Linked DNA regions of Algoriphagus machipongonensis. The protein of the gene in region 1 interacts with the protein of each later gene in a pairwise test. Links are inferred from orthologs where the notes say so. Each region holds a gene or a part of one and is shown on either strand. Other genes may lie near its edges. The genes, in order: recA and dprA.

What was found.
Region 2: the proteins of recA (region 1) and dprA interact in binary tests that used the Bacillus subtilis proteins (3 or more experiments, as listed by UniProt). The link is inferred for Algoriphagus machipongonensis from one-to-one orthologs.

Annotation. Positions count from the first base shown.
Region 1 is NZ_CM001023.1:4,208,092-4,219,560, reverse strand. The notes cover bases 1,294-4,233. They hold recA (recombinase RecA), read left to right. Parts: upstream 1,294-2,223; coding sequence 2,224-3,243; downstream 3,244-4,233. Other genes in these bases: ALPR1_RS17750 (ABC transporter permease), read right to left, coding at 3,304-4,233; ALPR1_RS17760 (DUF3108 domain-containing protein), read right to left, coding at 1,294-2,044. Also shown: ALPR1_RS17770 (sensor histidine kinase), read right to left, coding at 1-410; ALPR1_RS17765 (response regulator transcription factor), read right to left, coding at 412-1,101; more of ALPR1_RS17760, read right to left, coding at 1,253-1,293; more of ALPR1_RS17750, read right to left, coding at 4,234-4,551; tRNA preQ1(34) S-adenosylmethionine ribosyltransferase-isomerase QueA, read left to right, coding at 4,678-5,727; ALPR1_RS17740 (2-C-methyl-D-erythritol 4-phosphate cytidylyltransferase), read left to right, coding at 5,836-6,519; ALPR1_RS17735 (LiaF transmembrane domain-containing protein), read left to right, coding at 6,646-7,506; ALPR1_RS17730 (sensor histidine kinase), read left to right, coding at 7,538-8,578; ALPR1_RS17725 (LytR/AlgR family response regulator transcription factor), read left to right, coding at 8,575-9,294; ALPR1_RS17720 (DUF2795 domain-containing protein), read right to left, coding at 9,332-9,553; ALPR1_RS17715 (DUF349 domain-containing protein), read right to left, coding at 9,638-10,885; energy-dependent translational throttle protein EttA, read left to right, coding at 11,017-11,469. UniProt on the Bacillus subtilis protein: Multifunctional protein involved in homologous recombination, DNA repair and competence.
Region 2 is NZ_CM001023.1:3,172,655-3,184,040, reverse strand. What follows is about bases 5,096-7,952. They hold dprA (DNA-processing protein DprA), read right to left. Parts: upstream 7,157-7,952; coding sequence 6,035-7,156; downstream 5,096-6,034. Other genes in these bases: ALPR1_RS13285 (16S rRNA (uracil(1498)-N(3))-methyltransferase), read right to left, coding at 7,578-7,952; ALPR1_RS13290 (MerR family transcriptional regulator), read right to left, coding at 7,137-7,490; ALPR1_RS13300 (PepSY domain-containing protein), read left to right, coding at 5,487-6,038; ALPR1_RS13305 (hydroxymethylglutaryl-CoA lyase), read left to right, coding at 5,096-5,485. Outside these bases: ALPR1_RS13325 (homocysteine S-methyltransferase family protein), read left to right, coding at 1-61; metH (methionine synthase), read left to right, coding at 84-2,762; metF (methylenetetrahydrofolate reductase [NAD(P)H]), read left to right, coding at 2,759-3,712; ALPR1_RS13310 (hypothetical protein), read right to left, coding at 3,785-4,309; more of ALPR1_RS13305, read left to right, coding at 4,631-5,095; more of ALPR1_RS13285, read right to left, coding at 7,953-8,282; ALPR1_RS13280 (PadR family transcriptional regulator), read left to right, coding at 8,480-8,818; ALPR1_RS13275 (FtsX-like permease family protein), read left to right, coding at 8,811-11,386. UniProt on the Bacillus subtilis protein: Protein that helps load RecA onto ssDNA during transformation. Binds cooperatively to circular ssDNA, is able to bridge different segments of DNA. Favors the loading of RecA onto SsbA- or SsbB-coated ssDNA and formation of RecA-DNA filaments.

The DNA.
Region 1 (11,469 bases):
GCAAAAATGGGGGTTTTTAGTTCATGAGAAATATCTGCAATGAACTCCCTTCTGAATTCGGCGTTTTTCTGTAGTGTGTCAATTTCCTTTTGCCTGGCCAGTGCATAGGAATTAATCACCTTATTAATTCTCCGTAAAGGTGATATGGAAGACTTCGATGATTTATCACTGAACTCAGAAAGTTCTTTCTTCTGGATTTTTTCCAATAAAGTGTAGATGTTTCCGATCTCACGAAACACCAGAAATTCCAAGGTGATATTGATTAATAAATAGGAAACGGAAAAAGATATTCCACCTGCCACCATCAGAATGGTAGCAGTGGTAGTATCAAGCAATGATAAAAATGCAGCCACCAGCATACTGATAGCCAATGCTATGATCACTGCAATCCCTCGAGAATTTGTAAGCATTTTAGCCTAGATCAAACTTGTATCCTACTCCTTTGACAGTAGTGATATAGTCATCTCCAATTTTTTCACGGACTTTTCTGATATGTACATCCACTGTTCTTGCCAAGACAAACACATCAGCTCCCCAGATATTTTGAAGAAGCTCATCTCTACTGAAAACCATATTAGGGTTTTTAGCAAGGAAATACAATAATTCAAATTCCTTCTTGGGCAAAGTGATGGTTTTTCCAGACTTGTCGATCGTATAGCTCCCCCGGTCTATGGTGAGGTCCTTGATTTTGATCTGTACTTGCTCTTGTTCCTTCTTTAACTCCCTTCTGAACAATGCAGCTATTCGGCTCATCAGTGCACGAGGCTTGATAGGCTTGGTGATATAGTCATCTGCTCCTACATCAAATGCAGCTACTTCAGAATACTCCTCCATTCTGGCTGTCAAGAAAATGATAAAGGCATTTTTTAATTCTGGAATTTGTCTGATCTGAAGGCAAGTTTCAACACCATCTTGACCTGGCATCATGATATCCAATAGGATGACATCGGGATGAAATTTAGATGCCACTTTTACAGCTTTGACACCATCTTCCGCAGTAGATACCTCATAGCCTTCTTTCTGAAGATTGTATTTGAGGATTTCTACAATATCCGGCTCATCATCTACAACTAGAACTTTGATTTTTCGCTTGTCGCCCATGCTAGGTTTTCTTAATAATTCGCTTAAAATTAAGGAATATTTAAAGATGCCCGCCAAATAAAATGGAAGTAATGGGGCATGATTCAATAAAAAATGAGGAGAAAATCCGAATACCTGTGACAGGGTTATGTCAAAGTTAAGACAGGATTACCTAATTGTTTCTAAGCCCCTTGGCATTAACAATGTCAAAGTTCAGTGAGCCAAGAAATAAGTTGGCCTTGATTTTTACCGGGATTTTATTCTGATCCTGAGTAACCCAAACTTTCACGGGATAATCCCCTCGGAACAATTTGTTTTTTGGCACTTCTGGTGAGAATATGTAGGTGTCCTTTTCCCCGATTTCGGTTTCTAAGGATTCCGTCCCCTCATATATTAACTTTATGTTATATCTTTCTTTATCGAAGAAGCCAGGGATAAAAACGATGTCTCCGGGCTTTAATTTTTCCAGATCAAGAGTTCTGAGATAGTAAAATCCACTGACGATATCCTGAACTTTGCTTACCAACTTATATTCTTTGACGCTTTTCAGGGTTTTGTTATCCTTCTCGAAAAGCTCTACCAAAGCGGTATAATTTACCTGATCAAAGTAAACCTTTTCATGCTTTCGGTATTTTCCTTCTTCAATATGGCGATAGGATAGGGAAGGGTAGATGTCAGTGGTATCGAGGTAAGTTCCCCAGTTATCGTTGACCTTACCGAAAATGGTGGCAGCCCCTTTTGTCTTGCCATAGACATCTATTTTATAATGAGGTCTGTTGTTTTGGGTATGAGGTTTTTTATTTATCTGAAGCTTAGCATCCGCTAAATTTAGCCAGCCATAGCTCACCTCAAAATTCAATTCTTCACCAAAAGTAAAAGCGTCATTTTGGGGGTTTTGCTGGGAAAATGCTCTAGAGCTACCTAGAAGAAGGACTAGAATCACTAAACTGAAATGCTTTCTCATAAAATTGAGTGACAATACCTGACAAAAATTGAGTTTATTAAAAGGTAATACGAAAAAAAGCGCCATTTGGTGAATAAAATTACGAATTTGGCCATCTAAAACAATGGTTGTTTCTCCTTTGGTTATAGCTTGTTGTTTGAGTAATTTCACCTACTATTGATTCTTTAAAACGAAAATACATGAGTAATAATGCAGAAAAACTAAAAGCCCTCCAACTTACCATTGATAAGTTAGAGAAGACCTATGGAAAAGGTACTGTGATGAAGCTTAGCGACAACAAAGTACTGGATATTCCTGCCATTTCCACAGGTTCTCTTGGGCTCGATATGGCTCTTGGTGTGGGCGGGATTCCTAGAGGCCGGGTGATCGAGATTTATGGTCCGGAATCCTCAGGTAAAACCACATTGACGATGCACTGTATCGCGGAAGCCCAAAAGGCCGGAGGTTTAGCTGCTTTTGTCGATGCTGAACATGCATTCGACAAAACCTATGCCGAAAAGCTTGGGATTGATACAGAGAACCTTCTCATTTCTCAACCTGACAATGGAGAACAAGCTTTAGAAATCGCAGAACATTTGATTAGATCTGGAGCTATTGACATTATCGTGATTGACTCCGTGGCGGCTTTAGTGCCGAAAGGCGAGCTGGAAGGAGATATGGGAGATTCCAAGATGGGACTTCAGGCAAGATTGATGTCTCAGGCTTTGAGGAAGCTGACTGGAGCCATTAATAAAACAGGATGCTCTTGCATATTCATTAACCAGTTAAGAGAAAAAATCGGGGTAATGTTTGGGAATCCTGAAACGACTACCGGTGGTAATGCTTTGAAGTTTTATGCTTCTGTGCGATTGGATATCAGAAGAATAGGTCAAATCAAAGAGAGTGCTGACAGTATTTTAGGTAACCGTACCCGAGTGAAAGTGGTGAAAAATAAAGTAGCACCACCATTTAAGGTGGTTGAATTTGACATCATGTATGGTCAGGGTATTTCCAAAGTTGGGGAAATTATTGATCTAGGTGTGGAATTTGACATTGTCAAGAAAGCTGGATCCTGGTTCTCCTACAATGGAGAAAAACTAGGGCAAGGTAGAGATGCAGTGAAAAACCTACTTCTGGATAATCCTGAATTGATGGAAGAGCTGGAAGTGAAAATCAAAGCTGCTTCTGGATTGAATGCTCCGGCGGAGACAGAAAAGTAAATCCAATAATACGAGGTAAAATAGAAAGGGAGCAATTTAAATTGCTCCCTTTTTTTATTCTTAATTCGTTCGAATGGCTTCCACCGGGTCCATCCTTGCTGCTAAGGTTGCAGGAACGATTCCCGAAACTACCCCGATGATCGAAGCGACCCCAAGTCCCAGTACAATATTTTTAAATGATAAAATCAATTCAAGGGAGCCGAGTTGGATGAAACTCAGTCCAAATACAATGAGGATTCCTGTAATCCCGCCAATTAAGCTTAGGAATACAGCCTCAAACAGGAATTGAAATAGTATGAAATAATTTTTCGCTCCTAAGGATTTTTGAATTCCAATAATATTGGTTCGCTCTCTGACAGATACAAACATGATGTTTGCGATCCCGAAGCCCCCAACTAAAATCGAAAATCCACCAATTACCCATCCAGCTATCGAAATCACATCGAAAATAGAGCCGATGGCATTTTGAATAAACTCGGTTTTGTTCAGTGCAAAATTATCCTCTTCCGTTGGTTTCAAACCTCTTTTCGCTCTAAGCAAACCTGTCATTTCATTTTCCAGAGCTACTAATCCTATATCTTCTTCCTTTCCCTGCACAGCGATGGTAGGCTCGATTCCGTTTTTACCGGTGTAAAACATTTTTGTAAATGCTCCATAAGGTACGATGGCCGCCTCATCCTTAGAGGGGGCATCAAAAAGTCCTTCTCCTTCTTCTTCAAAAATACCGATCACGATAAATTTGATGCCTTTCAGCTTGAGTTCCCTTCCAATGGGTGGCTGATTAGGAAAAAGAGTGTTGGCAATTTCTCTTCCGATCACCACCAAGTTTCTGGAGGCGTTGATTTCTGATTCAAGAAAAAACCGACCTTCCTCAATAGGCATATCATACACATCTTGATAGCCGTATTCGATTCCTGTTAGTTGCATTCCCTGATAGGCATTGCTTCCTGCCTGAACGGTAGTACTTGCTGAAGCCGAAATAGTCACGGCTTCGGCAGACTTCAATCGTTCTTTTAAGAATTCATATTCTGCAACAGATCCGGGAGGTCTGCGAAAGTACTTCCACCAGGGATATTCCTGGGGACCGCTGGAAAATGGAAAGCGATCCACTCTCATGACGTTTGTCCCTAGAAATGAAAAAGATGACTTGATATTATTTTCCAAGGAGTCCACTAAAGTAAAAACTGCAATGATTGCAAATATACCAATAGTCACTCCCAATAAGGAGAGAATTGTCCTTGTAATGTTTGATTTTAAGGCAGTTATCGCAAACCTAAAGCTCTCCCATGTCAATTGGAAAAATAGCATGCTTTTTATAGTTGGTTAAAACAATTTGTTAAGATAGCTGAAATTGGGCATTATTGTTATTATCTTTGCATTTTTTAGAGTTAATCTAAAATAAACAAATCAAGCTCAGACTACTAAAGCTTTCCTATGAAATTATCAGATTTCAAATTTGAAGTTCCGAAAAAACTTGTTTCACTGTATCCAGCAGAAAACCGTGATGAATCACGCTTGATGGTCTTGCACCGAGACACTGGAAAAATCGAACACAGGGTATTTAAAGATATCACCGAATATTTTGGAGAGGGGGATGTTTTTGTCACGAACGACACAAAAGTATTTCCAGCCAGATTATACGGTAACAAGGAAAAAACAGGAGCAGAAATCGAAGTTTTCCTACTTCGTGAATTAAACCCTGAATTAAGACTTTGGGATGTTTTGGTAGATCCTGCTAGAAAAATCAGAGTTGGAAATAAATTGTATTTCGGCGATTCTGATTTGGTGGCTGAGGTGATTGATAATACTACTTCTAGAGGTAGAACGATCCGTTTCCTATTTGATGGCACCGAAGAGGAATTCCATAAAACAATCGATACGCTTGGAGAAACTCCTTTATTAAAGGAATTTATCGAGCGTAAGGTGGAGACAGAAGATAGAGAAAGATACCAAACCGTATTTGCTAAAAATGTGGGTGCGGTAGCTGCCCCAACTGCAGGACTTCACTTTACTCCACATTTGTTGAAAAGACTGGAACTGCAAGGGGTAGAAGTATCTCCGATTACACTTCATGTTGGATTGGGTACTTTCCGTCAGGTAGACGTAGAAGACCTTACGAAGCATAAAATGGACTCTGAGAATTATAATATTCCTGAAGGAACCGTTTCTCTTGTCAACAAGGCACTCGATGAGAAAAAGCGTGTAGTAGCAGTAGGAACCACTTCTCTGAAAACTGTGGAATCTTCTGTAACCGCAAATGGACGATTGAAAGCAAGCCAAGGATGGACCGATAAATTTATCATCCCTCCTTACGAGTTTAAAATCGCCAATGCGCTTATCACCAACTTCCATTTACCAGAATCTACCTTGTTGATGACAGCATCAGCATTCGGAGGCTATGATCTGGTTATGAAAGCTTATAAAGAAGCTATTAAAGAAAAGTATCGCTTCTTCTCCTATGGAGACGCGATGTTGATTCTCTAAACATATTAGGCTCCCAAATGGGAGCCTTTTTTATTTCCTTTACATTTTAATAATTCAGGGAAGGGGTATTTCTGCCAAGAAGGAATATTTTTGTTTAAAATTTTGAGAATGAATAAAGCTGCGATTATTGTTGCCGGAGGAAAAGGAAAACGAATGGGAGGTCCCATTGCCAAGCAATACTTACCGATCGGTGGCAAACCAGTGTTGATGCACACCTTGGAGGTTTTCTATCAACTGGATGCTTCCATCGAATTGATTCTAGTACTTCCCGGAGATGATTTTTCCTACTGGAAGGAACTCTGCCAGGAGTACGATTTTCAGATTCCCCATCAATTGGTAGCTGGAGGGAATTCCAGATTTCAGTCCGTAAGAAATGGTCTTCATTCCATCACTTGGACTGAGGGCCTTGTAGCGATCCATGACGGGGTTCGTCCATTTGTAAGGCAAGATGTCATCGAAGAGTCTTATCGTGTAGCAGAGACCTCGGGAAGTGCCATAGCGGTTGTGGCATTGAAGGACTCCATCCGCAAATTGTCAGATGATGGGAAGTCCACTTATCAGGAGCGGCAGTATTTCAGATTGGTACAAACTCCTCAGACTTTTCAAATTGATAAAATTAAGAAGGCTTTTCAGGTCACGGAAATCCAGCAGTTTACAGATGATGCCACGGTTTATGAGCATCAGGGATGGCAAGTTTCTTTGATTGCCGGAAACCCTGAAAACTTCAAAATCACCACGCCGGAAGATCTGGAGTACGGGGAGTTTTTGCTTTCAAAAAGGAAAGCTCAATAATTTGTTGATTGCTTTATCGACTTTTTAGTGGCTTTTATCGACGATAGGGTCTCACCTGACTAATAGCAATAATTTAATTCGTGGAGCTTAAATACTTTTGATTATCAATTTTAATCAAAAAAGCTCATGAATAAATTTTCTTCTTCCTCACGAAATGATGGTGGCATCGCCTTTGGTTTCATTATCCTAGGAATCGGTGTTTTGCTACTTCTAAAAAAGGTAGGCGTTTTTATCCCCGGATGGGTATTGACTTGGCCTATGATCTTGATCGTAATCGGTGTCTTCACGTTAATTAAACATGAATTCAAAAGTCTTTTCGGGGCGTTCTTACTAGCCCTCGGTTCTTATTTTCTCCTTCGAAATGAGTTTGGCCTTGACTTTTCTCTGGACAGATACATTTTCCCGGTAGGCTTAATTGTCTTAGGGATCTATCTTATTTCCAAGAAAAAGAAAGAGCAGGACTTGATGAACGATATCCAGGCCAAATGGCAAATCAATAAAAACAAGGGTACTTCTGCTCCCATAGGAGGAGAGGAGGTAAAAGATGAGGCAAAAGTTGAAAATTCTACCTCCAGTAGCTTTGGCTCATCCTCCGCATCTTCATCCTCAACTTTCTCAGGGGCGAGTAGTATGAGTGGGAATTCCTTCTCGGACACCCTGAATATTGATGCGATCTTAAGCGGAGTGAATAAAAGGATTCTATCCAAAAACCTAAAAGGGGGAAAGCTGACTGCTGCTTTTGGAGGAATAGATCTGGATTTAACTCAAGCGGATATCCAGGGAGAAGTGACCTTACAAATTGATGTGATTTTTGGAGGAATGAAACTGGTAGTTCCACCACATTGGGATGTGCGATCTGATGTCAGCAATATCGCTGCTGGGATTGATGATAAACGAGTGTACAGAGAATCTTCTATCGACCCGGAAAAAGTCTTAATCTTAAAAGGGACGGTTCTGTTTGGAGGTTTGGAAATCAAATCATATTAACGAGATTTAGCTTCACTTCATCTTCTAGAAATTGATATTTAAAGCTTTTTCACAGCCACAATTAGTTAAATATGTTATCCTGGGAACCGCCCTGATGTGGTTCCTGGGAAGCTATTTTATACTCACTAATCTAGGTGTGCCTGTTCAGCAAGCATGGCCGGATGCCCTGGCTTTTACGGGGGTGTTTTTAGTGATTCTTTTTATCCTTGAATTAGTATTCGGCTTTTATATCCCCCAAGGCAAAAACACATGGTTGCTGGTAGTCATACCCGTACTGCTAAGTTTTATAGCAGTCTTTGCGCATAAGCTGATCATGAAATGGGTCTTTGGGGATCAACTGGATTATCTGAATGTGCTTGATACCGGATTCTATCTACGTTGGGCAATTTTAGCCGTTCCGGCGGTATTAATTGCGATCATAGCCTTGGTCGTTTCCAAGCTTGAGCAACAAGGAGAGTCCCAAAAAAGAGAGGCTGCCATTTCAGAATTGGCCAGAGAAGCCGAGTTGATGCAGATTCGTCAGCAGCTACAGCCGCACTTTCTGTTTAACAGCTTAAATTCCATCAGTGCGCTTGTCGTAGCCAAGCCACAAAAAGCCAGAGAAATGGTGCTGCAATTATCGGACTTTCTCCGCGGTACCATCCGGAAGGATCATCAGGAATGGGTGGTTCTTGAGGAAGAGTTGAATTACCTGAGAATGTATTTGGATATAGAGCGGGTTCGCTTTGGTCATAGGCTTCAAGTGAAAATCAATGTCACCGAAGAGGTAAAGTCCGTAAGACTTCCACAGCTCTTGATTCAGCCTTTGCTGGAAAATGCCATCAAACATGGGTTGTATGGCTTGACTGGGGAGGTGGAGATTAAACTAGAAGCTTTTACCGAGACCAATTATGTTTATATCAAAGTTCAAAATCCCTTTGACCCTGAAAGCGCTGTATCCTCCGGAGCTGGCTTTGGGTTAAATTCTGTCAAGCGCAGGTTAGAACTACTATTTGGAAGAACGGATTTGCTTAGCAGTGTAGCGAAGGAAGGAGAATTTCTGGTGACGCTCAAAATACCACAAATCAAATGATCAAGACAATCATCATAGACGACGAGCCTTTAGCGGCTAGCATCGTTCAGGAGTACTTACAGGCCTTTCCTCAATTTGAACTGGTGGAAGTTTGCCAAGATGGGTTTCAGGGCTTAAAAGCTATCCAAAACCATCAGCCGGACTTAATTTTCCTGGATGTACAAATGCCAAAGATTACAGGCTTTGAAATGCTGGAATTATTGGACACTCCTCCAGCCGTTATTTTTACCACTGCTTTTGACCAATATGCGATTCAGGCTTTCGACTCCAAAGCGATAGACTATTTGCTAAAACCTTTTTCTCAAACGCGATTTAATCAAGCCATAGAAAGGTTTTTAAGTCAGTCCACGGAGCTAGAGACTGGGAATTTGAGCCAATTGGCAGAGAAAAGCAGTCGTTTGGTAGTCAGAGTCAAGAATGAAATCAAAATCATTCCCATCCGAGAGGTCTCTTATTTTGAGGCAGATGGAGATTACATCGCCATTCATAGCAAAGGCTCCAAGTATCTCAAGAAGATGACCATGAAATCTCTGGAGGAAGCATTAGACCCGAATAAGTTTGCGAGAGTGCATCGATCATTTATGGTCAACCTCAACGAGGTCACCCAAATCGAGCCTTACGAAAAGGAAAGCTATTTGGTGAAGCTAAGAAATGCTGAAAAGATCCCCGTCAGCAAAGCGGGGTATACAAGGCTCAGACAAGTTCTGGGCTTATAAAAAAGGCAAAGCCCCGATGTGAATCAGGGCTTTGTGGTTAATATTCGTCCTCATTAAAGAAGAAGTCATCTTTGGTCGGATAATCAGGCCAAATTTCTTCTATGGTCTCATAAGGTTCGCCATCATCTTCTAATTCCTGGAGATTCTCGACCACTTCAAGTGGTGCGCCAGATCTGATGCCGTAATCAATTAACTCGTCCTTAGTCGCGGGCCAAGGAGCATCTTCTAAATAAGAGGCAAGTTCAAGTGTCCAGTACATAGTGTTTATTTAATTAATAGGTGTTCCGGATTTCAATAGGGTTGCAAAATTATCTTTTTTTTGAAATATGCAATCAAGTACTGATTATTTAAAAGAAAGTTGTCTCAAAATATAATTTTTTACGTCGACTTTTCTTTTCAGTCCTGAAAGCTTTTTTCTCATCATAATCTCAAAATCCTTCGTTTCAACGCGGAAATTCTCTGAATTGTTCTGCGCTGTGTCCAATTCTGTTTGATCACGATGAAGTAAATCTTTTAATAGGGCAGTTTTGATTTGTTTCTGCTCTTCCAGAGGTTTTTCATCAAAATCCTCATATTTTCCATGCACCAATTTTTCTAAGAAAGCTTTTTCAAAGACAATATCCATGAAGAATTGATAAGATCTTGCCGTCAAATTCACCTCTTTGGGTTTTCTCATAGGCAGCTTTTTCCATTCTTGCTGTATGCCTTTGGCTTTTTCTATCAGCTCTCGGGTAGTGGGCTGAGTAGTCAAGCTTTTTACTTCAGCTGTTAATTCCTCCGCTTTTCTGATGACTTCACGAGGGTGCATGGTAGGTCCCGTGTTCATCGATCTCTTGAATCTGGAGAAAATCCGGTTATTTAATCTGGAAAACTCATCCCAAAGGGGCTGACGTTTTTCAGCAGGAACCTTACCGGCAGATTTCCACTCTTTCTGGATTTTTTTACTGATTTCAAAAGCAACTTTAGCATCTGGAAAATCATGAGCTTCCCGAGCCTGTACGACCAAAGACTCATAAACTTTGATGTTTTCCTCTGCCTGAAGTGCTAATCCTTCAAAATAATGTCTTCTGTTTTCGAAGAAATGCTGAACAGCATCGTTGAATTGAGCTTCAATTTCTTCCTCAATCTCCTTGTCGACAGGTCCCGTTTTGATCCAACGTAGCTTCAATTCTTTATAAGCCTCCGTCGTGGCTTTCCAGTCGGTATCATCTTTCAGCTCTTCTGCTTCCAAAATCAAGCCTTTTTTGACCTCCAGATTTTTGGTCCGGTTGGCCTGGATGATTTCATTGAGAAATTCTTCTTGTTTATTCAGCTCTTCTATCAAAGGAACGAAGTCACCCAAAGCATCTGATTTCATCAGAGAGTCTCTCAGGTGGATCAATTTCATCAAGAAGGAGCCTTTGTTTTGATTTTCTTCAATGTCTGATTTAAGCTTCTCAACTTTTTCTTTGAGTTGCTCAAACCTGTTCTCAAAGTACTTCAAAGTAGAGGCTTCATCTTCCTTTACTTCTCCGATAACTCTGTCTTCTTGACCTAAAAAACCTTTTAAATAAACTTCATTGTCTTTGATATATCCAAAGGGATGCTCCATTGCGCTACAGTAGGTTAGGTGGTCGTTTTCAATTTTTGGCAAATTAATTAATTCAAAAGCACTTATCCTAAGAAAGGAGTTTTTTTGCCATCTTTACTCCTTCAGTGAAATTTTAACGCAAAAATTAACACATGAGTGCAGAAAAAATAATTTTTTCTATGGCTGGGGTGTCAAAAATATACCCTCCACAGAAAAAAGTCCTAAAAGATATTTATCTCTCATTTTTTTACGGAGCTAAAATTGGGGTCCTCGGTCTCAATGGTTCCGGTAAATCCTCCCTCCTGAAAATCATTGCAGGAATGGATAAAGAATTCCAAGGGGAAGTGGTTTGGTCCCCAGGCTATTCTGTGGGAATGCTGGAACAAGAACCCAAATTGGATCCCTCCAAAACGGTGAAGGAAGTGGTGGAGGAAGCCGTAGCCGACACGGTGAATTTGTTGAAGGAGTTTGAAGAAATCAACGAAAAATTCATGGATCCAGCCTTGATGGAAGATCCTGATGCCATGAATAAGCTTATAGAGCGACAGGGAGAGGTACAGGAGAAGCTTGACGCAGCAAATGCATGGGAGCTAGACGTAATGCTA
Region 2 (11,386 bases), 1.0 Mb from region 1 along the record:
TTCAGAAGGTTTTGCCCCTCGTAAATTAAATCAATTAGAAGTAGAAGAAACGTTGGATTGAGGTGATAGATAACAAACATTACATGAAACTATCTGGGCTGGAGCCTTTGGTAGTAACACCGGAAATCAATTTTGTAAATATTGGTGAGCGAACCAATATTACCGGGTCGAAAAAATTCGCAAGGTTAATCCTCAATGGGCAATACGACGACGCCTTGGATGTGGCATTGGATCAAGTCCGTGGTGGAGCACAAGTATTGGATGTCTGCATGGACGAAGGTATGCTGGATGGAGAAGCAGCCATGGTCAAATTTTTGAATTTGCTGGCTTCAGAACCTGAAATAAGCAGAATTCCAATCATGATCGATAGCTCGAAATGGGCGATCATCCTTGCAGGACTTAAATGTATCCAAGGCAAGGGGATTGTAAATTCTATTTCCTTAAAAAATGGGAAAGAGGAGTTTGTCAATCAGGCAAAGACCATTAAAAAGTTTGGTGCTGCTGTAGTAGTAATGGCTTTTGATGAAGATGGTCAGGCGGATACCTATGATAGAAGAATAGAGATTTGTGAGCGTAGTTATAGGGTGTTGGTCGATGAGGTGAAGTTTAATCCTCAGGATATCATTTTTGACCCAAATATTTTCCCTGTTGCCACAGGTATGGATGAGCATAAGAAAAATGCTTTGGACTTCTTTTTGGCAACACAATGGATCAAAGAAAATCTGCCTGGAGCGAAAGTTAGTGGTGGTGTGAGTAATGTGAGTTTCTCGTTTAGAGGAAATAATCCTGTAAGAGAAGCGATGCATGCTGCTTTCCTATACCATGCTATACACCATGGAATGGATATGGGGATAGTAAATCCCACTATGCTAGAGGTTTACGACGATATACCTAAGGACCTTTTGGAGAAAGTGGAGGACGTTCTTTTCGATAGAAGAGAAGATGCTACAGAGCGACTTTTGGACTTTGCAGAGACTGTCAAAGCTTCAGGGAAGAAAGAAGCCGTCAATGAAGCATGGAGATCTGATCCTGTTTCAAAAAGAATAGAACATGCCTTAGTCAAGGGGATTCTAGATTACATTGTGGAGGATACCGAGGAAGCCAGGCTTGAGTTGAGTAATCCTTTAAAAGTGATCGAAGGTCCTTTGATGGATGGAATGAACGTAGTAGGAGATCTTTTCGGAGAAGGGAAAATGTTTTTGCCTCAGGTAGTTAAGTCAGCTCGGGTAATGAAAAAAGCAGTGGCCTATCTTGAGCCATTTATGCCTTTGCCTGAAGAGGGTCAAGAGAAAAGTTCTCTAAAGAAAATTCTGATGGCGACTGTTAAAGGCGATGTCCATGATATTGGGAAAAATATTGTGGGAGTGGTTTTGGCATGTAATAGCTATCAAATTATCGATTTGGGCGTGATGGTGGATGCTCAAAAAATTATCGATGAAGCGATTAAAAATAAAGTAGATATTATTGGCTTGAGTGGTTTGATTACTCCATCATTGGATGAAATGGTCAATGTTGCTTCAGAAATGGAGAGACAAGGCTTGAAGATTCCTTTGTTGATAGGTGGGGCGACTACCTCAAGAATTCACACTGCAGTGAAAATTGACCCAGTTTATAGCGGGACAGTTGTGCATGTGATGGATGCGAGTAAGTCAGTTCCTGTGGCAGGAGAAGCAATTTCTGAAGAAACGAAGGAGGCTTATAGACTTCAGATCAAAGAGACTTATGCGAAGTTGAGAGAGGATCACGAAGCTAAACAATCGGCCAAGCAATTGGTGACTTATCAGGAGGCGAAAGCCAATCCTGTTGCGATCGATTGGGACGTGGTAGACCCAGTTGTACCTAATACTACAGGAACGACTGTACTAAAAGATCTAGACTTACATATTCTTCGAAAATATATTGATTGGACACCATTCTTTAGCACTTGGATGCTAAGTGGTAAATACCCTAAGATCTTTGATGATCCAATTGTAGGAGTTGAAGCTAAAAAGCTATTTGATGATGCGAATAAAATGCTTGATCAACTGATTGAGGAAAAATGGCTTTTAGCGAATGCAGTATTTGGTATCTACCCTGTTCAAAGGACCGAAGATGACGCAATAGTGCTTGATGAAAATGCGAATGAAATCGGCAAATTTCACTTTTTGCGCCAGCAGGGTAAAAAGGGCAAAGGGGTACCAAATCGATCTTTGGTAGATTACCTTCATCCTAACAAAAAGGATTATTTGGGTTGCTTTGCTGTGACTTCAGGAATTGGAATGGAGTCAAAGCTGGCAGAATTCCAAAAAGAAGGTGACGACTATAACGATATTTTGTTTAAGGCACTGGCAGATAGATTGGCAGAAGCTGCGGCAGAATATGTTCATGAATTGGTAAGGAAAGAGTATTGGGGCTATAGTTCAGAAGAATCTCTTGCTAATGATTCATTGATTAGAGAGGAATATGTAGGAATCAGGCCAGCGCCAGGGTATCCGGCTTGTCCTGAGCATTCTGAAAAAGAAACCATTTCCCGTTTGCTTGATATGGAGAAAAACTCAGGAATCACCTTAACCACAAGTTATGCGATGTACCCGACATCCTCTGTTTCAGGATTCTTTTTTGCCAATCCGGAAAGTAAATATTTTGGTTTAGGGAAAATAGCTGAAGATCAGGTGGCAAGCTATGCCGAAAGAAAAGGAATTTCTCTGGCTGACGCAGAGCGCTTACTTTCACCTAACTTAGCTTACCAACCACATAAAAAATTAGCATCTCAACCTATATGAAAATAACCCAGCACCTGGAAAATGCGGATAAAACGCTTTTTTCATTTGAAATTTTACCTCCTCTCAAAGGACAAAGCTTAAAAGAGTTACTAGAAGGAATCTCTCCATTGATGGAGTTTCAACCTCCTTTTGTAGATGTTACCTATCACAGGGAGGAGTATATTTATAAGAAGCATCCCAATGGATTATTGGAGAAGATAAGGACAAAAAAACGTCCTGGTACAGTAGGGATTTGTGCCGCTATGATGAACAGGTTTCAGGTAGATGCTGTTCCTCATTTACTTTGTGGTGGCTTCAACAAGGAGGAAACAGAGAATGCATTGATTGACCTCAATTTCATTGGGGTGGAAAATGTTCTTGCGCTTCGTGGGGATGCTCCTAAAACGGAAGGGAAATTTATTCCTGAACCCGATGGACATCATTTTGCTAGCGAATTAGTAGAGCAAATAGTGGACATGAATCATGGCAAGTACCTTCATGAGGAAACAGAAACCGGTTTTCAAACGGATTTTTGTGTGGGGGTAGCAGGATATCCTGAGAAGCATTTTGAGGCTCCTTCGATGAAATTTGATTTAAGGAAATTGAAGGAAAAAGTAGATAAGGGTGCGGAATATGTGGTAACTCAGATGTTTTTTGACAACCAAAAGTATTTTGAGTTTGTCGATGAAGTTCGAGCTGCAGGAATCACTGTTCCAATTATTCCCGGTATCAAACCTATTACTACGATGGGCCAAATTACCATGTTACCTCGAACCTTCTTTTTGGACTTACCAGATCCATTAATGGATGAGTTGGAAAAGTGTAAAACAAATGCAGAAGTTAGGGAAGTGGGGATTGAATGGGCGATCGATCAATGTCGCGAATTAATAAAAGCAAAGGTTCCTTCATTACATTTCTATACGATGAGTAAAGCAGGCACTACATATAAAATTGCAAAAGAGGTTTTTTAAAAACATTTAGTCTTAAAAATCAAAACCCCACCAAATTTTGGCGGGGTTCTTTTTTAGAGGTGAATTTGGTGATTAATCCTTCTCTAAAGATTTTCGGATCTCATCATATTTCTCCTGAGATTCCTTACTTAGTTTTTCAAAGTTTTTCTCTAGCCAAGTCAAACTTTCTTGGGTAGCATCTTCCACGTCTTCTATGGTGTTTTTTGTACCAGTTTCAATGTTTTCACTGGTTTTATTCCACCACGTTTCCACGTTTTTCATGTGCATATCCGCTTTTTCTTCGAATACTTGTTGTTCATTTTTACCATTTTCTACGATCTTCTCATAACGATCCTCTATGGTTTCTATTTCTTGATCATCTACATTCAGGTCTTCATAAACCTTCTCTGCATGGGAATCTAAGCTATCATATCGTTCTTCAATTACGGTCCAGTTGTGCACTGGGATAATTTGAACAGCGGTCTCTACACTATCTACATAGCTTTGAAGAGATGAAGTAACTTCCTTTTTATCCTGTTCGCTATACTGCTTGGTTTCACATGCAAATGCTGAAACCAAAATAGCTCCCCCAATAAGTAAAGTTGATTTAGTTTTCATTTTCATTTGTGGTTGGTTTTGATATCAACTTTGCAATCCTTTTACCAAAAATTAAGTTGACTTCAATGGTAAGTTTTAATTAATTGGTTTATAGGTATTTATGTGATTCTTATTCATTGGTTTTTGTGATACATAAAAAATAATAGAGTAATATTTTCCACGAAAATCATGGAAAAATATCCCCAGTTTATCCAAGAGTTCTCCAAAAACTGATTTTGTGAATTGCTGATTATCAGAGAGTATCACTTGACTCGTCCTTTAAAATATGGGATTCAAATAATTTTGTATTAAAGGGAAGCTGATCTTTAGTAATTTCAAAGTATGATTAAATTGATAGAATGTCCAAGGGATGCCATGCAAGGGATTCCTCATTTTATAGACACTGCTGTCAAAGCTGCTTATATCAATCAATTATTGGAAATAGGTTTTGATACGATTGATTTTGGGAGTTTTGTAAGTCCGAAAGCGGTTCCTCAACTACGCGATACTGAAGAGGTGCTAGGACTTTTGGATTTGCATCATGCTAAATCAAAACTTTTGGCAATTGTTGCCAATTTAAGAGGTGCTGAAGATGCTTCACATTTCGATGAGATTGATTATTTAGGTTTTCCTTTGTCTGTTTCTGAAACATTTCAGCAAAAGAATACCAATCGCTCTATATCGGAAGCTTTAAAGACAGTAGAGGAAATACAAAACCTATGTGAAGTAAAAGGGAAAACCTTAGTCACTTATTTAAGTATGGGCTTTGGTAATCCTTACGATGAAGCCTATTCACCAGAGTTGATTGCTGAATTTGTTGAAAAGCTCAATCAATTAGATCTCAAAATAATATCCATTGCTGATACCGTAGGAAAAGCTAATCCTGAATTGATAGAAAAGGTATTTGAAGTCCAGACCCAGGCTTTTCCTGAAATTGAATTTGGGGCTCATCTACATAGCACGGCTGCTGGAACTAAGGAAAAAGTGATTTCCGCGCTCAAAGGTGGTTGCAAAAGATTTGATGGTGCTTTAAATGGCTACGGTGGATGTCCTTTTGCCGAAAATGAATTGGTTGGTAATGTGGCAACAGAAATTTTGATCGACACGCTGGAGGGAGAAGGGCATGAGCTGATTATAAATAAGGCAGAGTTGAAAGAAGCCTTGAAACTGACAGGTTTTGTTTTTTCAGAGTTTTAATATGAAGAAGTCCATTGCATCAAAAGTAAAAGCGGTCAGGTTTTATCGGGTTTTTCATAAGTGGCTCGGTTTACCCTTGATTATCTTCTTTTTTATAATCGGGATTACCTCTGTTTTATTAGCCTGGAAAAAGAAAGTAGAACTCCTTCCACCTACCACAAAAACTAAATCCGAATTAAAAGAAAACTGGATTTCTCCTACCGAAATGATCCAGATAGCACAAAGTGTTATGGACAGTTTAGGTGAGTCTCGTGAAGTAGATAGGATAGATATAAGGCCTGATAAAGGGATTGCAAAAGTCACTTTCAAAACGCATTTCACTGAAGTTCAGGTGGATGGTTATACCTCAGAAGTTCTATCGGTAGACACTAGGCATTCCGATTGGATAGAAAAAGTTCATGATGGAAGCATCATTGATTATTATTGGACAGGCGAGGAGGGAGCAAAATTGACTTACTCTACCTTAACTTCTCTAGGTTTGATCTTGATGAGTATCAGTGGGTTTTATCTCTGGTATTTTCCTAGAAAAATCAGAAAGTTGAAACAGTCTTAGACGAGAATAAGGTATTTTTTACCAGGCAAAGATTTTACGATTCCTTCAAATTCCAAAGCAAGTAACTTAGAAGAGAGTTGGCCTATGGGGATTTCTGTCTGAAAACTGATTTCATCAATTCCAGCTTCGCCATTCTCCTGAAGAATCTTTAAGATTTTTACTTCTTCTGCATCTCTGCTTGAAAAATCTAATTTGGGCTTCGAAGCCTTTACTTCTCCCGGTTTTGTCCAAAATAGTGCTTCAGCGATATCATTGGGTCCAGTATAAATATTAGCTTTCATCTTTTTGATTAGATGATTACAACCTTCACTAAAAGGAGATTGTAAATTTCCGGGGACTGCAAATACATCCTTATCATATGAATAAGCGATTTCTGCGGTGATTAAGGCGCCTCCTTTTTCGGCTGCCTCTACCACAATCAATGCATCAGAAAGACCTGCAATTATTCGGTTTCTCGCCGGGAAGTTTCCAGGAGCCATTTTGCCACCAGGAGGATATTCACTTATCAAACCACCTTTATTGAGCAGCATAGATTCTGCAGTTTTTCTATGGACTGATGGATAAATTTGCCCAATTGGTGATCCCATGATGGCCACGGTAGGAAGGTTTTCCTGCAATGCAGCACGGTGTGCTTCTATATCAATGCCATAGGCTAGGCCTGAAATGATGGTGGGTTGATACACCGATAGATCTTCAATTATTTTCCTTGTTGCCGCTTTACCATAGGCAGTCGCGCTTCTTGTGCCTACTATACCTACCGTTCGCTCGGCATTAAAATCTGCCTTTCCTTGACAAAAAAATAATGACGGGCTGTCCTCTTGGGCTTTAAATCGCTTAGGGAAATCTGGATGGAGACTTGTAAGAATGCGGTATCCTTTACTTTCGCAAAGCTCTAACAAGTCATCTGCTTTTTGAAGTAGTGATTTCTCTTGGTTTCGGATAGAAAGTAGTTTTTCTCCTACTTTAGGTGTTTTGGCAGCCCTTCCTTTCGGGATTTCAAAAAATCGCTTTGCAGAACCTGAATAGGCAATGATAGCCTTGAGAATTCCTGGCCCTATTTTAGGAGCTGACCAAAGGGCTATGAAGTAACGAAGTTCCTCATGTGTCGGATTTTTCATTGAATTCATCCCTGATACTGATTAAAAAATCTTTGATTTGCTGCAACTTTTGAACAGCTGCAATTTTATCAAATCCTTGTTCCTCGCCAGACTTAATCACTTCTTGGGCGCCCTGCAAGGTGTACCCTCTTTCTTTTACGAGATGATAGATGTATCTGATTTTTTCAATATCATCCTTGACAAAACGGCGATTACCTTTTTTATCTTTTTTTGGATGTATTATATCAAATTCACCTTCCCAATATCGAATCAGAGATGGAGCTACTTTAAACATCTGAGCAACTTCACCTATTGAATAATATTTTTTGACTATTTCTCGCTCTTTGTATGGCACTTTAAAAATGGATTTAACACTAAATTAATCATTTTGGTAAAATAAGTTCAAGCTTCTCTTTAAGCTTTAGTAAAAAAAACGGAAAAATTAGCGGTTTAGTACTTGTAGCATTTGTACGGCAGCTAATCCTGCGGTTTCTGTTCTTAAGCGGCTTTTACCAAGGGAAACTGGCTTGAAGTTAAATTCAAAGGCTTTTTCAATCTCCTGAGGAGAGAAATCTCCTTCTGGGCCAATCAAAATCAAGTAATTTGCTTGAGGCTTAGCGACATCCATCAAATGATGATCGTGATTTTCATCTACATAAGCGATGAATTTCTGGAAATCTTCGAAATCAGAATTATTAAAAAACTCTTTTAAATCAGTAGTCTGGTTAATTTTTGGGGTGTGAAATTTTAAACTTTGCTTACATGCAGAGATCATTTTTTTATGTAGTCTCTCAGTTTTAAGAAAACTCCTTTCGGAATTCATGGACGAAAGCAAAGTCAATTCATGAAACCCGATTTCAGTAATCTTTTCAATCATCCATTCCATTCGATCGGGGCTTTTGGTGGGAGCGATTGCAAGATGGATGTAGTAATCATCTGCAGGAACTTTTTCACTTGAAATGATCTGAAGAATGGATTTTTTTGGATTGGAATCTACCAGCTTGCATTCATAAATACTGCCTTTGCCATCTGTGACATGAATGATATCTCCTTCGCGCTTCCGAAGAACCCGAGTCAAATGTTTGGATTCAATCGGATCTAAGGTGATTTTTGGGGGAGTGATATTTTCCTGAAAGAATAATTGCATTAGAGATCAAAATTAAAATTTATTCTTTTAGAAAGAAGGTATTCTCTCAAGTTAATCGGATATGGAAACTATTTGAAAGGTTCTGTCAGATTAAGTAAATCACAAAAAAATCTATCCAAGAAAAATCTTTTCAAATATAATTTACAAATGTGAATTAAATCAATTAGATTCATATTTGTAAATATAATATTCGTGATATGAAAGGATATCATTTAGGGGAGTTGGAAGAGCTTGTCTTATTGATTGTAGGAATTTTGGATCAGGAGGCATATGGAGTTTCGGTAGCTGAAGAAATCAAAAGTCAGACTGGAAGAAATGTAAATATCTCTGCGATTCATACGGTATTAAACCGTCTGGAGGAAAAGGGGTTTGCTAAATCCCAAATGGGAGGGGCTACTGAAGAAAGAGGAGGGAGAAGGAAGCGTTTGTTTAGCCTTACGGCAAGTGGCGTTGCTGCTATAAATGAAGTTAAAATGGTCAGAAACCGTCTTTATGATCAATTGCCACCATTAGCTTTAGATTTTTCAAATGGATAAGAAACACAAATATTATCCACCCAAACTTGCAGATCGGTTTCTGGAGTTTTATTGCATCCAAGAGCGTTTGGAACAGATCCAAGGTGATGCCTATGAGATGTTTTATCTGGATTTAGAGGAGAAAGGATTGGCCTATGCTCGCTTCAGGTTTATTTTCCATGTTTTTAGCTTTTTCAAATGGAGCAATATCGGGTTCAGCAAGTTCCTGCATTTAAATACTAATAATGGTGTTATGATAAGAAGTTATTTCAAAATCGGTTGGAGAAATATATTGAAGCAAAAAGGAACGACCTTTATTTCAGTTTTTGGATTAGCCTGCGCGGTGGGTTGCTGTATTGTGGCTTATTTATTCATCGCAAACATCTGGTTTAAGGGTTTGAATCAACCCAATAAAGATGAAATCTATCAATTGGTCTATACCACAGAAGAAGAGGAGGGAATGGTAACTTATGGAACTGTGGCCGAACCCATCTTCGACTTGATTCCGGATCACCTGAACAATTTAAAAAATCAGACAAAGGTATTAATTGATTTCCCATTATTGATTCAGGATAATGAAAGCTTTTATCAGCGGTCCATTTATGTAGATCCTTCTTTTATGGAAATGTTTAAGTACCGAATGGAGTACGGATATTCCAGTGCCTTGAAGGAGCCTGAACAGGTGATTTTGACTCATCAACTATCGGAGAAGCTTTTTGGGGATATGAACCCCATAGATCAGGTGCTGTCCTTAGTGGTTGATGGAGAAGAAAAACTCTATCATGTTGGAGGGGTTTTGGAGGATTTAAAAGACATGGATATGTTTAATTTTGACATTCTTGTCAATTTTGAAACGCATCCGCATTTCCTCACAGATATTCCGATCAAAGACGCATGGAGTAAAGAGTTGTGGACGTTTATCCAGGTGGAAAAAGGCACAGATATTTCCAGGATTGATTCGGATTTGGATGAATTAACCAAAATCCAAAATCAAGTGGATCCCGATAACCCTTATGTCAATATGGGGTTGATAGCCTATCCAGATATTATTAATAATGTAGGTAAAATCGAAAGAGGTGTTAGGGATTTTCTGGGATTAGGACCACAGATTCTATTGGGTACCATTGGACTTTTTATTCTCTTGTTGGCGGTATTCAATTATATCAACTTATCGGTGTTGATGGCATCCAAACGATTAAAAGAGATCGGCGTACGAAAAGTAATTGGAAGTAAAAGAAGTCAATTGGTTTTTCAATTTCTTAGTGAAAACCTCTTGATATGCATTTTTGCCATTTTATTGGGCTGTGTATTTGCTGGATTTATTTTTCTTCCAGGCTTCAATAGCATCGCGTCCAAAAATCTCCAAATTGATTTATTTCGAGATAAATACATCTGGATGTTTTTAGGGTCTATTCTGATAGTAATCACTTTGATTACAGGTTTGTACCCAGCTTTGTATTTGTCCTCATTTAAGCCGATAGGTATTCTTAAAGGCAATCAGAAGATTGGAAGTAAAAGTGTTTTTACCAGTGTGCTGCTATCTTTTCAGTTTACACTAGCAATTATCAGTATGGTTGCTGCTATTGCCTTTGTGCAAACCAATTATATCAATGCCAACAGGGATTGGGGGTATAGTTCAGCAGATAAGATTATCGTCAACGTTCCGGAATCCAAAGATTACGTTCCATTAAGAAATAAGCTTTCAGCTCTATCTTCAGTACTGGAAGTAAGCGGAAGTCAGGACTATGTTGGGAATTGGATTAGAGAAACGGAAGTGGCTTTTGGGGATGAGAAATTCACTGTCAATTTTTTGAATGCAGAATCCAATTATCCTGAATTACTGGATCTGAAATTAAAGCAAGGCCGAATGTTTAATCCAGATTTGATTACCGACACCCAAGAGTCATTATTGGTAAATCAGAAATTTCTGGACCAGCTTGGAATGGAATTCCCACTCGATCAAACAGTTACGATTGACAGTGCGAATTTTCATGTAATAGGTGTGGTAGAGGATTTTCATACTACATTTTTCAATAATGCTATTGAACCAATTACGATCCGTGCCTCCCCAGATTCAGTTTTTAATTATTTAACCTTGAAAATGAATCCGGGTACCGCGGAAAGTCAGATGGAGTCAGTCAAAAAAATATGGCACGAAACCGTACCATTAGGCTTATTTGAAGGGAAAATGCAGACAGATGTGTTCGAGCGAGCTATTGCTGATGTGAATGGTGTTACAAAGCTAATTTTGTTTTCAGCCACCCTTTCCGTTATCCTTGCATTATTGGGCCTTTTTGGATTGGTTTCCTTGAATATGACAGCACATATTAAAGACTATTGTGTCAGGAAGGTCTTTGGGGCAAACACAAATGACTTATCTAAGAAATTGTTGAAGAGGTACTTAATTATTTGGGGAATTGCTGCCGTGATAGGAAGTACTTTTTCATTAATTCTAATTTCCAGTTTTCTTGACAGCTTTTTCGCTTTCCATTCTGGTGTAGGCTTTATCCCTTTGGGTGTTGCCTTATTTATATTATTAGGAGTGATTGTCGGTACAGTAGCTTCGCAAATTTGGAAATTGATAAAAGC